3 regions of the Comamonas sp. Z3 genome follow, and region 1 is predicted to be linked to each of the others. Evidence: riboswitches for the same ligand, from Rfam matches in the RefSeq annotation. Region 1 holds a riboswitch; each other region holds the start of a gene.
The links. Region 1 has a riboswitch for glycine ahead of gcvT (glycine cleavage system aminomethyltransferase GcvT). Riboswitches for the same ligand answer to the same signal wherever they lie in the genome.
Positions count from the first base shown of each region.

Region 2: another riboswitch for glycine. It lies ahead of FSY59_RS07240 (D-amino acid dehydrogenase); the one in region 1 lies ahead of gcvT (glycine cleavage system aminomethyltransferase GcvT).
Region 3: another riboswitch for glycine. It lies ahead of FSY59_RS23215 (trimeric intracellular cation channel family protein); the one in region 1 lies ahead of gcvT (glycine cleavage system aminomethyltransferase GcvT).

Region 1 is NZ_VOQU01000005.1:141,651-146,502, forward strand. Features, by position in the region: gene gcvP (aminomethyl-transferring glycine dehydrogenase) at 1-924, opposite strand, end outside; gene FSY59_RS15970 (MolR family transcriptional regulator) at 1,015-1,566, opposite strand; gene gcvH (glycine cleavage system protein GcvH) at 1,614-1,988, opposite strand; gene gcvT (glycine cleavage system aminomethyltransferase GcvT) at 2,111-3,247, opposite strand; glycine riboswitch at 3,312-3,437, opposite strand; glycine riboswitch at 3,457-3,566, opposite strand; gene FSY59_RS15985 (energy transducer TonB) at 3,656-4,102, opposite strand; gene FSY59_RS15990 (2,4'-dihydroxyacetophenone dioxygenase family protein) at 4,386-4,852, shown strand, end outside.
Region 2 is NZ_VOQU01000002.1:564,581-569,432, reverse strand. Features, by position in the region: gene FSY59_RS07245 (amino acid permease) at 1-1,493, opposite strand, end outside; glycine riboswitch at 2,026-2,125, shown strand; gene FSY59_RS07240 (D-amino acid dehydrogenase) at 2,297-3,565, shown strand; gene FSY59_RS07235 (DMT family transporter) at 3,725-4,657, opposite strand.
Region 3 is NZ_VOQU01000008.1:325,663-330,514, forward strand. Features, by position in the region: gene mnmC (FAD-dependent 5-carboxymethylaminomethyl-2-thiouridine(34) oxidoreductase MnmC) at 1-1,052, opposite strand, end outside; gene FSY59_RS23215 (trimeric intracellular cation channel family protein) at 1,229-1,894, opposite strand; glycine riboswitch at 1,947-2,066, opposite strand; glycine riboswitch at 2,080-2,172, opposite strand; gene FSY59_RS23220 (oxidative damage protection protein) at 2,372-2,647, opposite strand; gene FSY59_RS23225 (sulfate ABC transporter substrate-binding protein) at 2,791-3,822, shown strand; gene ssuE (NADPH-dependent FMN reductase) at 3,892-4,488, shown strand; gene FSY59_RS23235 (sulfonate ABC transporter substrate-binding protein) at 4,707-4,852, shown strand, end outside.

The DNA of each region.
Region 1 (4,852 bases):
ACCAGGCAGGCTGCGCTTGTATTCGTCGCGGCAGGCCATGAAGGCTGCGTGCGGGCCGCCTGCGCCCATGGGCATGCCGAAGCGCTGGCTGTTGCCCACGACAATATCGGCACCCCATTCTCCGGGAGGTGTCAGCAGGGTCAGGGCCAGCAGGTCGGTTGCCACGATGGCAGCCGCCTGCTTGGCGTGAATGGCTTGCACATCGGCCTTCCAGTCCACAATCCAGCCGCTGGACGCGGGGTACTGGATGACCGCGGCAAACAGATCGCCTGCCAGCGCAGTTTCCCACTCCTGCTGGCTGTTGGCGATCACCACTTCGATGCCGATCGGCCGGGCGCGGGTCTGGATGACTTCAATCGTCTGCGGGTGCAGATCGCCGGCGAGCACGATGCGATGGCTTCTGGATTTGACAGAGCGCCTGGCCAGCGTCATGGCCTCGGCGGCAGCCGTGGCTTCGTCCAGCATCGAGGCATTGGCAATCGGCATGCCGGTCAGGTCGGTCACCATGGTCTGGAAATTGACCAGTGCTTCCATGCGACCCTGCGAAATCTCGGCCTGGTAGGGTGTGTAGGCTGTGTACCAGGCGGGATTCTCGAGGATGTTGCGCAGGATGACGCCCGGCGTGTGCGTGCCGTAGTAGCCCTGGCCGATAAAGCTCTTCAGCATCTGGTTCTTGCTGGCGATGGCCTTGAGTTCGGCCAGCGCAGCGGCTTCGGTAATCGGCGCCGGAAGATCCATGGGCCTGGCGCGGGCGATGGAGTCGGGCATCACATCGCGAATCAAGGCGTCCAGCGAGGGCTTGCCGATGGCGGCCAGCATTTTTTGCTGCTCCTCGGCGTCCGGGCCTATATGACGGGGGATGAATTCGTGGCTGTTTTCCAGCGCTTGCAGCGAAGCGACGGGGGCGGGAGGCGACATCAGCATGGGAGGGACCTATTCTCAAATACTGTGACTGACGGTTTGCATGCCAGGCATGCGTGAATGCCGTATGCCTGAAGGCATGCGGCCGGTGCTTCAAGCAGCGCTGGCCTGTTCCAGCGCGGTGTTCATCAGGGCCAGGCGTTCACTTTCCTGGTCGGCATACTCCCAATCGGGATATTTGCTGCGTGCCACGGTGTTCAGCCATTGCTGGCAGGCCAGGGCAAGCAGTGCCTGCTGGTGCAGATCGGCATCGATGCTGCCGGTGATCTTGAACTGGCCAAAGGCCGTGGCCACGTGGGCGCGGCAGACCGAGCGCAGATAGCTCTGGTTCATGTCGTCGCTGGCCAGCCATTGGGCCTTGGCCGCATCGTCATGAGCCAGCATGTCCTCGGGCACTGGCAGATCCCAGTCGCTCAGTTGCTGGTGCAAAAAACGCAGCGCCTTGGCGGGCTTGCTGCCCGTCTGCTCCTGGTACCACTCTTCAAGTGCGGCCAGTGTGTCGCTGCCGTCATCGTTGCCGAAGGGGCTGAAGTCGTCACCGCAGTCGTAGTAGAAGTCCTGGGTCGCGATGCGCACAAAGGCCGGGTGGCTGGTCTCGCGGGCGAGACCGACTTCCGGATCGTCGAAATACTGGATGGTGCTCATGGCTGCATGCAAAAACGGCCTTCGCAGAGCGAGGGCCGTTGATACGCTTAGTTGTCCTTGGCGAAGTCGTTGTAGGCGGTCTCTTCCATCAGACCTTCGAGCTCGCCCACATTGCTCATCTTGACCTTGAAGAACCAGCCTGCGGCCAGCGGGTCGCTGTTGGCGAGCGACGGGTCATCGCGCAGGGCTTCGTTGACTTCGACGATCTCGCCGGTCACGGGCATGTAGACATCGGCAGCAGCCTTGACGGACTCGACCACGCCTGCGACATCGCCGGCCTTGAAGGTGGAGCCCACGGCAGGCAGATCCACAAACACCACATCGCCCAGCGCATCCTGTGCGTGTACGGTGATGCCGACGATGGCGGCATTGGTGTCAGCGGCGTTGATCCACTCGTGTTCTTTGGAATACTTGATGCTCATGAAAAGCTCCAGATGGGGGATTCAGGGGAATCGGGTGTTGTTTGAGAAAGGTCCAGATCGCACTTTAGCGGTGTTCTGGCCGCTGTTTGGCAAACTGGCCCGTCTCATCCGCGGCGGCAGACCTAGCCGCGGTAGTAGCGGGTGGGAACGAAGGGCGTGGCGACCACTTTCATGGGCACGGGCTTGCCGCGCACCATGGCGAAGATTTCCGTATCGATGGCAGCGTAGTCGGGCTCGACATAGGCCAGCGCCACGGGCTGGTTGAGCGTGGGGCTGAGCAGGCCGCTGGTAATGTGGCCGATATGCTGCCCGTCCATGTTCTCCAGCACAGCGGGCTCGCGCACGGGAATGCGCTCCAGCGCAATCAGGCCCACGCGCTTGCAGCGCAGCGATTGCGGGTTCTGCAATTGCTCCAGCACGATGGCTGCACCGGGAAAGCCTCCCTCGCGTTCGCCGCCGCTGCGGCGCACCTTCTGCATGGCCCAGTTCAGCGCGGCTTCGACGGGCGTGGTGCTGGTGTCGATGTCGTTGCCATACAGGCAAAGTCCGGCTTCAAGGCGCAGCGAGTTGCGCGCGCCCAGACCGACGGGCGCCACCTCGGGCTGGGCCAGCAGCGCTTCGGCAAAAGCTGTTGCCGCTTCGCCGGGCAAGGAGATTTCAAAACCGTCCTCGCCCGTATAGCCGCTGCGCGTGATGTAGAGCGCATGGCCTTGCCAGTCGAAGTGATTGCCGGTCATGAAGACCAATTGCGCAACACCGGGAATCAGGCGCGAGAGTGCCGCAGCGGCTTGCGGGCCTTGCAGGGCCAGCAGGGCGCGCTCGGGCAGAGGGATGACCTCGCAGCGGTTGGCGATGCGGCTCTGGATATGGGCGATATCGGCCTCTTTGCAGGCGCCGTTGACGATGAGGAACAGATCTTCGCCACGGTTGACGAACATCAGGTCGTCCAGAATGCCGCCTTGCTCATTGAGCAGCAGGCCGTAACGCTGTTTGTGCTGTCCCAGGTCCATGACATCGACGGGCATCAGCGATTCAAGCGCGGCGGCGGCATCGGGGCCACGCAGCAGCAACTGGCCCATGTGCGAGACATCGAACAGGCCGGCGGCCTTGCGGGTGTGCAGGTGCTCGGCCATCAGGCCTTGAGGGTATTGCACGGGCATGGCGTAGCCGGCAAACGGCACCATGCGGGCACCCAGTTTCTGGTGCAGGGCAAACAGCGGTGTGGAACGCAGATCGGAAGAGGTGTCAGCAGCAGTCACAGGCAAGCGCTCCGGTGGTCAAACCAAAATGAGTGGCCATGCATGGCTGGGCCATGCGTGGCGGGCTTGCCCTGCTGTCCGCTTTACCTGAGAGATTCACCGCCCTTGCTTTCGCGGGCAGTTTGCTCCTTCGGTGGATGTCGGCGCACATACGAAATGACGGCCTTCATCTCTCTCCAGCAAGGGACGCTGCAGGTTTGCACACCTTGCAGCGCTTGTCAGTCCTTTTGCCTGAGCGTTTTGACACCGGGTGGGGGTCTGCGCCTTCGGCGGTGCGAGGCAGCTTCAAGCTGCAGGCACTCTCTCCTGACGTTGGCAATTCTAGCGGTGGGCAGGGTGCCTGCACCACCGCAATGAGTGGATTTTGGGGTTTTCGAGCACAGATCGTCTATCACTGAGCTTGCGCTCTCACTGCGGGTCTGTGTTCATGGTGGGCGTGCGAGGGGCGTCGACTTCTTGGCGCGGAAACACCAACTGATAGGGCTGCTCGAAGCAGGACGTCACAGGCTGGCCCTGGCGCATGCCGGGCTTGAACTGCCAGCGTTTGAGCGATTGCAGTATGGACTTCACGATGCGTGGATCGGCATCGGCGGGCTGGTATGCCACACGGCCGAGCTGACCTTGAGCTGTGACTTCCAGACGGAAGACCACCGTGGTCTCCAATCCGTTCGGAAACCAGTGGGCGCTGATGAAAGGCGTGGTGTGGCGGCGTGGACGGGGTTGCTGGTCGAGCTGGGCGGGGGGCGTGCAATCTGCATTGATCCAGGCGGGCCAATTTACGGTTTGGCCGCCGGAAGCGGGGGCGGAGTCAGCCTGGGGCTGCAGGGGAGTGATGTCGGCCGCCTTAGGCGCCATGGCAGGGTTGCCGGCGCAGGCACTAAGCAGCACTGCTCCCAAGACGGCCGCGCATGCAGCAAGACAGCGTGAGTGGCGTGAAATATGCATGGCGGCATTCTCGGTCATCCCCGGTCGATTTTCGGAAGCGCTCCCGATGTGTGCTGTTCAGCCTGGGTCCGGCCGGCCTTGTCCAGGGTTTGTCTTGCGGGGTCAAACGCCATGTCCGGAGGAGGCAAAACAGATTTTTTGCCGCAGATAGGATTATGACGTTCATCAAAGAACATTTATCCAAGGAGACAAAATGCCCGAAAAAGCCACGAACGAATTTTGGAAGAATCTGAAGCCGATTTCTGATTGCTTTCAGCCCGATGCGCAGCCGGAAGTTTATATACAGAACGCGCCCACTGAGGACGAGCGCTATTATGTTCCATTCTCAGAGACTGTATTGTCCCGCCCTCTCTGGATTTCTCCATCGCAAAACAAATGGTGCGATATTCTGATGGCCAAGGAAGCGGGTCTGGTCAATCGGCATTACCACCCGCATGAAGTATTTGCCTATACCATTTCCGGGAAATGGGGTTATCTGGAGCATGACTGGACGGCCCGTGCCGGTGATTTCGTCTACGAGACACCGGGGGAAGGCCATACCCTGGTGGCCTATGAACATGAGCAACCCATGCGTGCGTTCTTTATCGTCAAGGGGCCGCTGATCTGGCTCGATGATGACGGAAAGCCGGACGGATATTTCGATGTTCACAGCTACATAGA
Region 2 (4,852 bases), on a different contig from region 1:
TCTTCGAGCTCGTCAAAGCGCATATCCGCATAGCTGATCCAGGTCTTGCGCTTGACCAGCCAGTAACCCAGCCAGAACAGCAGGAACAGCGGAATGCCCAGATAGGTCGAGACCACGCCGCCCCAATCGATGCGATCTTCCAGGAAGGCCTGGTAGTTCTGGCCCAGCGTCACCACCAGACACAGCACAAAGGCAAAGATGGGTCCGAAGGGGAAGGCGCCGGCCTTGTAGGGCAGCAGGCCCACATCATGGCCGTGCATGACATAGCCGCGACGGAAGCGGTAGTGGCTGACGGCAATGCCCAGCCAGACGATGAACTCCGTCATGCCGGCCAGGTTCAGCAGCCAGATATAGACGGCCTGCGGGCTGTAGAGCGAGGAAAACAGGCACAGGCTGGCGACCAGCGTGCTGCCGATCAAGGCCACCAGCGGCACGCCGTTCTGGGTCAGCCGGGAGAAGATGCGCGGTGCATTGCCCTCGGTTGCCATGTTGTAGAGCATGCGCGTGGCCGCATACATGCCCGAGTTGCCGGCCGACAGCACCGAGGTCAGGATCACCGCATTCATCACCGTGGCCGCCGACAGCAGACCCGCATGCTGGAACACCAGCGTGAACGGACTCACGGCGATATCGGCCACATCGGTGCGCAGCAGCTGCGGATCGGTATAGGGAATCAGAAAGCCGATGACGACAATCGCCAGCACATAGAACAGCAGGATGCGCCAGAAGACCTGGCGAATCGCACGCGGCACGTTCTCGCGCGGATTCTCGGATTCGCCCGCCGCCACGCCCACCAGCTCCGTTCCCTGGAAGGAATAAGCCACGATCATGGCCACGCCCACAAAGGTCGCGAAATTGCCGACGAATGGCGCATCGCCCGTGGTCCAGTTCTCGAAACCGGGCACATGGCCGTTGCTGATGATGCCGAACAGAATCAGCACGCCGGTGATCAGAAAGGCCACCACGGCCAGCACCTTGATCAGCGCGAACCAGTATTCGGCCTCGGCAAAACCGCGCGCGGAAAACGCGTTCAGCCCCACCATCAGCAGCAGGAACAGGCCGCTCCAGAGGATGCCCGGCACATTGGGAAACCAGTAGGCCATGACCAGCTGCGAGGCCACCAGATCCACCGCCACCACCACGGCCCAGCTGAACCAGAAGTTCCAGCCCAGCGCAAAGCCGAAGCCGCGATCCACATAGCGCGAGGCATAGGTCGAGAAGGAACCGGCCACCGGCATGAAGGCGGCCAGCTCGCCCAGGCTGGTCATGATGTAGTAGACCATGATGCCGATGAGCAGATAGGTGAGCACGGCACCGCCCGGGCCGATCTGGGCGATGGCCGAGCCGGAGGCCACAAACAGGCCCGTGCCGATGGCGCCGCCAATGGCGATCATGCTCAGGTGGCGCTGCTTGAGCACCCGGTGCAAGCGGGGCTGGTTATCGTCACCATCGCCAGTCGGCGCGAGCTGCTGGCTTGAGTTGGGTTGGGACATAAATGTCTTGTTGTAATGGTTTGCGCCCGTCCGGACAAAACACCCAACCATCCCGCAGGCGCTGCGACAGGCAACGCAAAAAGGCGACCATGACGGTCGCGGGCAACAAGGACAAAGGAACGAAGCCATGACAGCAGAACGCCATGGCGGATAGGCCAGTTGCATCCTGAATCGGCAGCCACCCCGGTCGGGCGCTTCAATGGCAAAGCGGTGATATCGCCGGGCCCATTGACAGGCAAAGACGATATTTTGCCCAAATCCACCGCCGACCATGGCCCGTCATGTCAATGCAGGGGTTGACTCTGGGGCTGCTCAGCGGCACTTGACAGCGCTTGACGCTATGAATTCGGAAGCTGCTTGCGCTTGAATAAATTTACTTTCCTTATGAAAACATAAGGAAGTCTTTCAAAAACAGGCGTGAGCCGCTATCAAATAAAAGAAACGAAGCACGGCCTGCCCCGGTGCAGAAGTCTAGAAAACCCGTATATCCAGGCGCCGCCATTCTTCCTACATTCGTCCACAGGCTCTCAGCCCGGTGATGCCGAGAGAGACTGCAGCGCAAACTTGGCGCATGCAGCGCCGAAGGAGCAACCGCCCCGGAAACTCTCAGGCCAAAGGATCGGCATCGCTTTCACACACTCTGAAGAATGTCCGGACGCCATCGTCCGCCGGACATACCGAAGGAGCAAGCGAGCAGCGCCCCAGGGTGCTGCCTCGTGAATCTCTCAGGTCCAGAACAGAGGGGGCGTCCGTTGCGCATGTTGCGCACGGGCTCCACCCTTGACGTGTCTGGAATCTGAATCATGAAGACAATCGCCGTCATCGGCGGTGGCATCACGGGCGTGACCACCGCCTACGCCCTCGCACGCCGCGGATTTTCCGTCACCCTGTTCGAGAAACAGCGCTATGCCGCCATGGAGACCTCGTTCGCCAATGGCGGCCAGCTCTCGGCCTCGAATGCCGAGGTCTGGACCCACTGGTCCACCATCGTCAAAGGCCTCAAGTGGATGCTCAAGAGCGATGCTCCGCTGCTGCTCAACCCCAAGCCCGGCTGGCACAAGATTTCCTGGTTCTGCCAGTTTCTCGCCGCCATCCCCCATTACCAGAAGAACACCGTGGAGACCGCCAGGCTGGCGATTGCGGCACGCGAGCACCTGTTCGAATGGGCAGCCGCCGAAGGCATTGACTTCGATCTGAAGCAAAAGGGCATCCTGCATATCTACCGCGACCGCGACGGCTTCGAACATGCGGGCAAGGTCTCGCAGCTGCTCGCCCTGGGCGGGCTGGAGCGCCGCGCCGTCACGCCCGATGAAATGAAGGCCATCGAGCCGACCCTGTCCGGAACCTTCTATGGCGGCTACTTCACCGAGAGCGACTCCACCGGCGACATCCACAAGTTCACCAGCGGCCTTGCCGCCGCCTGCGAGCGACTGGGCGTGCAATGCCGCTACGGCCAGGAAATCGTGTCGGTGGACAGCAACGGCAAACAGGCCAGCGTGACCGTACGCCAGGGTCTGGAGGCCGAGACCTCGACCTTCGACGCCATGGTGGTCTGCGCGGGCACGGCCAGCCGCGCCATGGCCGCCCAGCTGGGCGACAGCGTCAACATCTATCCGGTCAAGGGCTATTCCATCACGGTCAATCTGCAGGACGAAGCCAGCCGCGCCGCAGCTCCCGTCGTGAGCCTGCTGGACGACGAGACCAAGCTGGTCACCAGCCGCCTCGGCGAGGACCGCTTTCGCGTGGCCGGCACGGCGGAGTTCAACGGCTACAACAAGGACATCCGCGCCGACCGCATCCGACCGCTCATCGAATGGGTGCAGCAGTGCTTCCCGGGCGTCAGCACGCGCAGCGTCGTGCCCTGGGCGGGCCTGCGCCCCATGATGCCGGACATGCTCCCGCGCGTGGGCCCTGGCATCAAGCCCTGCGTGTTCTACAACACCGGCCACGGCCATCTGGGCTGGACCTTGTCTGCCGTCACCGCCGACATGGTCGGCGACCTCGTGCTGCAGTCCATGGGCAGCGCCAGCAGACAGTCCCGGCCGGCCACGCTGACCACCGCCAGCGCCTGACAGCGGTTCAAGGCACTGCACCAACAAGCCAGGCGCGGCATCGCGCACCGTCGCTACAAGAAGCTATTTTTTCAGGAGCTTATTGCGCCTTTCCATGCTTAATTTCAATGACTTTTTACCTTGAAAATGAACATTGGAAAGCGCAAGCAGCTCTTGAAATCAGAGCTGCAGACAGATCAGCACCAGTCCCAGCATCATCAGCGCCATGCCCAGCTTTTCCGTCAGCGACAGCTTCTCGCTGAACACCTTGCGCGAGACGATATAGCTGAACACCACTTCCACCATGCCCAGGGTGCGCACGGCAGCGGCCCCCTGCATGGCATAGGCGGTGAACCAGGCCAGCGAGGCCGCAGCGCCCATGCTGCCGGCCAGCAGCGAGATGCGCCAGGCCTTGAAGATGGGGCGCAGGCCCTGCTCATGGGTTCTGGCAATCCAGGCGCTCATGACGACGGACTGCATGGTCTGCGCGATCAGCACGCCCCAGGCCCCGGACAGCCAGGGCGAGCTCACGCCCAGTGTTGCGATCTCGACCGCGCCGCCGCGAAAGCCCACCGTGGCCAGCGCAAAGCAGGCGCCGCAGATCAGACCGTATACCGAGGACTTGCTGGTCCAGGCCGAGAGCGTGAAGAGCTGCCCGCGCGGCGGCAGCGACAGCATCAGCACGCCCACCGTGGCCAGCACCATGGCCAGCAGTGCCAGGCGGGTCGGCAGCTCGTGCAGGAACATGGCGGCAAACAAGGCCACCTGCAGCACCTCGGTCTTGGACAGCGTGACCGCCACGGCAAAGTTGCGCTCCTTCATGGCCATCAGCAAGGCCGCCGTGGCCGTGACCTGAAAGAAGGCTCCGAGCGCAATCCAGCCCAGATAGGCGGCACTGAACTTCGGCAGCACCAGGGACGGATCGCCCAGCACATACAGCGCCAGCAGATAGACGGCGGCGAACGGAAGGCCGTAGAGAAAGCGCACCAGCGTGGCCGGCAGCGTGCCGACCTGCGCCGTCAGCGAGCGCTGGGCCGTGTTGCGTACCGTCTGCGCCGCCGCAGCAAACAGCACCACGCCCACCCACAGATATTCCATTCCTATGCCCGACATGACACGCCTTCTCTTTCGTTAGCGCGCCAGCATAGCGCCGGCTGCCAGACGGCGCTGACGTGATTCGTGCAGTCCACCCGCTTGAGCCAAGGCGACGCGAAGCGCGAGAGGCAACCGTCCTGATGGCGAGGTCTGTTTCCCCGCAAATAAACCCCATATCCAGACCATTGCTGCATCTTTAGCTACAATTTCAAC
Region 3 (4,852 bases), on a different contig from region 1:
GGCTGCAGCCATGACCTGGGCAGATGGGAAGGCTCGTTCAGGTCGTGTTCGAGCACCCCGCCATGAGCCCAGTCTCGGGCAGGCTGCAGTTTGTTTGCCTGGCTCAGTTGCTGCAGATTCTGTAGCGTTGTGCGCACGCCGCTTCTGGACAGGCGTGACAGGACGCTGTCGTCGGGCGAAATATGCGGGCAGAACAGGCCGGCAGGCAGGCCCGAGGCCCCTGCAGCAGGCGCGGCCGCCGCATCCAGTACGGTCACTTCCCAGCCACGCCTGGCCAGGCTGGCGGCGGCGGCGGCACCGGCCAGACCCGCACCCAGCACCAGACAGCGACCGGCCTGGCTCACCGGCGCAGGCAGGCCGTCGCTGCGATGGCGCGGTTCCCAGGCCGGGTTGTAGGCCGCATGCAGGTTATGGCGCTTGGGTGGCACGCCGGCGCGCTTCTTGACTTCAAAACCCTGAGCCTTGAGCGCCTGGCGCACATGTCCGGCTACGCACCAGGTGGCCAGCCGGGTGCCCCGGCGGCAATGGCGGGCAATGTTCTTCATGGCGTCTTCGTCCCACATCTCGGGGTTGAGCTGGGGAGAAAAGCCATCCAGGTACACGCTGTCTGCCGTCAGCTGCTGCTTGCGCAACATGGTCTTGGCGTCGCCTATATAGAGCGTCAGCAGCACCTGGCCGTCGTCGAACGAAAGGCGGTGCACGCCGGGCAGCAGCCCCCACCATTGCGCGGCCAGCTGCTCGCCAAGCGGACGCAGTGTCTCGTCGGCGGGCAAGGACTTGAGCAGATCCTCGCGCGAGACCGGGTGGGCTTCCACCGAGACAAAATGCAGCATGCGCGGGCGTTTCGGGTCGGCTTTCCATGCCGCCCAGGTGACGAGAAAGTTCAGGCCCAAGCCGAAGCCGGTTTCCAGAATGCGCCACTGAGCCGCATCGGCCCAGGCCGCAGGCAGACCGCAGCCGCCGAGAAAGACCTGTCGGGCCTGGTCAAGGCCGCCCAGCTCGCTGTGATAGCGGTCGCCAAATCGGGTGTTGTAGGGGGTGCCATCCGGCATCCATGTGATGGGTTCAGACATGGAAAGTGAAACTACATGGGTAATGCATGGCGCAGTCTAGGTCAGAGCAGCCAAGCAAGGGCCTAGCGGCCCCGCCGCCCCGCAGCGATGGCTGCGTCCCCCTTCTGCGCAGCAAGAGAGGGGGAAGGCGCACAGCGCCACAGGGGGAGTCTCGATCACTCCCAGCGCTGCTGGTAAGAGAAAACTGGCAGGCGCCACTTGAAACGAATCGCGGCCAGACGGAAGGCCAGACCGCCTGCAAAACAGACAAGGGTGCTGATATTGGAGCTTACCTCCAGATAGCGCAGGCCCAGGAACATCAGGCATACGGACAGCGACACGCTGGCATACAGCTCGCGGCGGAACACCACGGGGACCTGGTTGCAGAGCACGTCACGCAAAATGCCGCCGCTGATGCCGGTAATCATGCCGGCCATGATGATGACGATGGTCGGGTAGCCCAGTTCCAGCGCGGTATTGCAGCCGATCAGCGAAAAGGCGATCAGGCCCATGGCGTCCAGCAGCAGAAACACCTGCTTGAGGCGGTGCATATGGCGGGCGATCACCGTGGTCAGCAGGCCGAAGCTGATGACCAGATACACATATTCGGGGTGCTGAGTCCAGCCTATGGGGTAATGGCCCAGCACCATGTCGCGGATGGTGCCACCGCCCAGCGCGGTGACGAAGGCGATGACCACGACGCCAAAGATATCCATATTGCGCCGGCCTGCAGCAAGGGCGCCGGACATGGCTTCGGCGGTAATGGCCACCAGATAGATGACCAGCATGACGGTGAAGTTGGAGGCCTGGAACGAGTCCAGCAAAGAGATGGAGGGAAGCATGAAGGCACTTGAAAATAGACCAGCCACTCGCATCAGCGGGAGTGTCCGGCTTGCCTCTCCCGCTGTCCTTTTACCTGAGAGTTGCACATGGGCGCCTTCGCGGTGCGCATGCTTGCCCCTTCGGTGAGCCCTGCAGACTTGTGGTCGCGGGCTGCTCTCCAGTTGGCGATATCCGGGTCCTGTCAGACCCACCTGCGGTACTTATTGCCTGAGCGATTATGGGAGTTTGCGCCTTCGGCGGGAACCGTTGACAGGTTCCGCTCTCCCGCGGGATGGGCGCGATTCTAGCCAGTTCCAACGACTTTATTCGGGTTAATACCTGTATCAATTGGGTTTGAGCGGTCTTGCGGCTGTCAGCCTCGGTGCCCCTGGGCTGCCTGGGCGCGCCCTTGCTCTCACCGGTTGGCTGTTCGGCAGCCCGCAAGAAAAAAGCCCCGAGGCCTGGGCCAGGGGGCTTGGTGTCCAGGTCGACCGAACTTACTCGGCGCTGGGAGGCACGTAGCCTGCTGCGGCATCTGCGCCGCCGCCAAAGAAATGGTTTTCCATCTGGCGGGCCAGGTATTGGCGGGCACGGGCATCGGCCAGGTTCAGGCGGTTTTCATTGATCAGCATGGTCTGGTGCTTGAGCCAGTCGGCCCAGGCCTGCTTGCTCACGCTTTCATAGATGCGCTTGCCCAGTTCGCCGGGGGCAGGAGGGAAATCCAGGCCTTCAGCGTCTTGACCAAGCTTGATGCAGTGAACGGTACGTGCCATGTGTAGGGTCCTCTTGGTTGATCTCAGATGTTTGGGTAATAACAAACTGAAATCTTAGTAGTTTGAGTTTTAAGAATGCGGCTCAAGAATGCGCAGCAACGGGGCAGAAGCCCGTTATCCATTCACTCCAAGAACACAGTCCAATGAAAAATCGTCGCAACTTTATCAAGTTTCCTCTGGCTGCCGGTCTGATTGCTGGCTTGACCCTCTCGGCTCTGCCCACATTGCCCGCTTTTGCGCAGACTGGCGTGCAACTGCTCAACGTCTCCTACGACCCGACACGCGAGCTCTATGTGAACTACAACCAGGCGTTCGCCAAGCACTGGAAGGCCACGCAGAATCAGGATGTGACCATCAAGCAGTCGCATGGCGGCTCGGGCAAGCAGGCACGCTCCATCATCGACGGCATCGAGGCCGACGTGGCCACGCTGGCCCTGGCCGGCGATATCGACGCCCTGGTCAAGAACGGCAATGTCAAGGCCGACTGGCAAAAGCGCCTGCCGCACAACAGCGCGCCCTACAGCTCCACCATCGTGTTCCTGGTCAAAAAGGGCAATCCCAAGGGTATCAAGGACTGGGACGATCTGGTCAATCCCGGCATCCAGGTGATCACGCCCAACCCCAAGACCTCGGGTGGTGCACGCTGGAACTATCTGGCGGCCTGGGAATTTGCCAAGCGCAAATACGGCGGCGATGCACAGGCCAAGGACTTCATCACCAAGCTCTACAAGAACGTGCCCGTGTTGGACACCGGCGCGCGCGGCTCCACGGTGACCTTTGTGCAGCGGGGTCTGGGCGATGTGCTGCTGGCCTGGGAGAACGAGGCCTATCTGGCGCTCAAGGAGTTCGGCCCAGAAAAGTTCCAGATCGTCGCACCTTCGCTGTCCATCCTGGCCGAGCCTTCGGTGGCCGTGGTCGACAAGGTGGTCGATAAAAAGGGCACGCGCACCGTGGCCGAGGCCTATCTGAAGTATCTGTACTCCGAAGAGGCCCAGCGCATCGCCGGCAAGAACTTCTACCGTCCGACCGATGCCAAGGTGGCCGCCGAGTTCGCGAGCCAGTTCCCCAAGCTGGAGCTGTTCACCATCGACAAGGCTTTTGGCGGCTGGGCAGCGGCAGACAAGGCCCACTTCGCCGATGGCGGCAGCTTTGATCAGATCTACACCAAGAAATAAGAGAAACGCAGGACGGGAGCGCGATGAGTGCTCCTGTCTTTGCAATGACAAAAAGATAGAGCCAAGCCCATGTCGATTTTGCTGATTGCCGGTAGTCCCTCGCAGCCCTCGCGCTCCAGTGCCCTGCTCAATGCCGTGGCCGTGCGTCTCCAGGCCCAGGGTCTGAACACCGAGTCCGTGCTGCAGCTCAACCAGCTGGACCCTGCAGCCCTGCTGCATGCCCGCTTCGATCATGCCGAGATTCGTGCCGTGACCGAGCGCGTGGCCCGGGCCGATGCGGTGGTGGTGGCCACCCCCGTCTACAAGGCAGCCTATAGCGGTCTGCTCAAGGTCTTTCTCGATGTGCTGCCGCAGACCGCGCTCAAGGGCAAGCTGGTCCTGCCCCTGGCCACGGGCGGCAGCCCCCACCATATGCTGGCGCTGGACTACGCACTGCGCCCGGTGCTGCAGTCGCTGGGAGCGCGGCATATCCTGCCGGGTATCTATGCCACCGACCAGGGCGTGCCGCTGCTGCCCGAGGGCGGTTACGGCCTGGCTCCCGAGATTGCCGAGCGCGTCGAGGATGCCGCCCAGCTGCTGGCCACCGACCTGCGCCGCAGTGCCCAGTGGGCAGCCGCCAATGACTTTGAGAGCATCGCCTTCGCCGATGTGCGATGTAGCGTTTGAATTAACGCCCCCCTGAGCTGCCACGCGGCTTCCCCCGAGGGGGACGACAGCCTCGCTGCGGGGGCCCTTGCTTGCTGTCCTTTGATGGGGCGGTGCCCATTTCCCCATGTCTCTTTTTTTGATAGCAGTCCCCGCACTGAGAAGGCCGAGCTGCGCCTGAAATCAGGCCAAGAGATGCCTGAAGTGTGTGGACTGGGAACTCCAAGGATTGATTTCTCATGACCGATCGCAACAACACTTCATCGGCTATTTCGTCGCAACTGCCAAGTGCCTCGCGCCGCCAGTGGCTGGCGGGGACGGCTGTTTCTGCCCTGGCCCTGGCTTCGGGGCGTCTGCATGCGCAGCAGGGCAATGGCACGGCAGG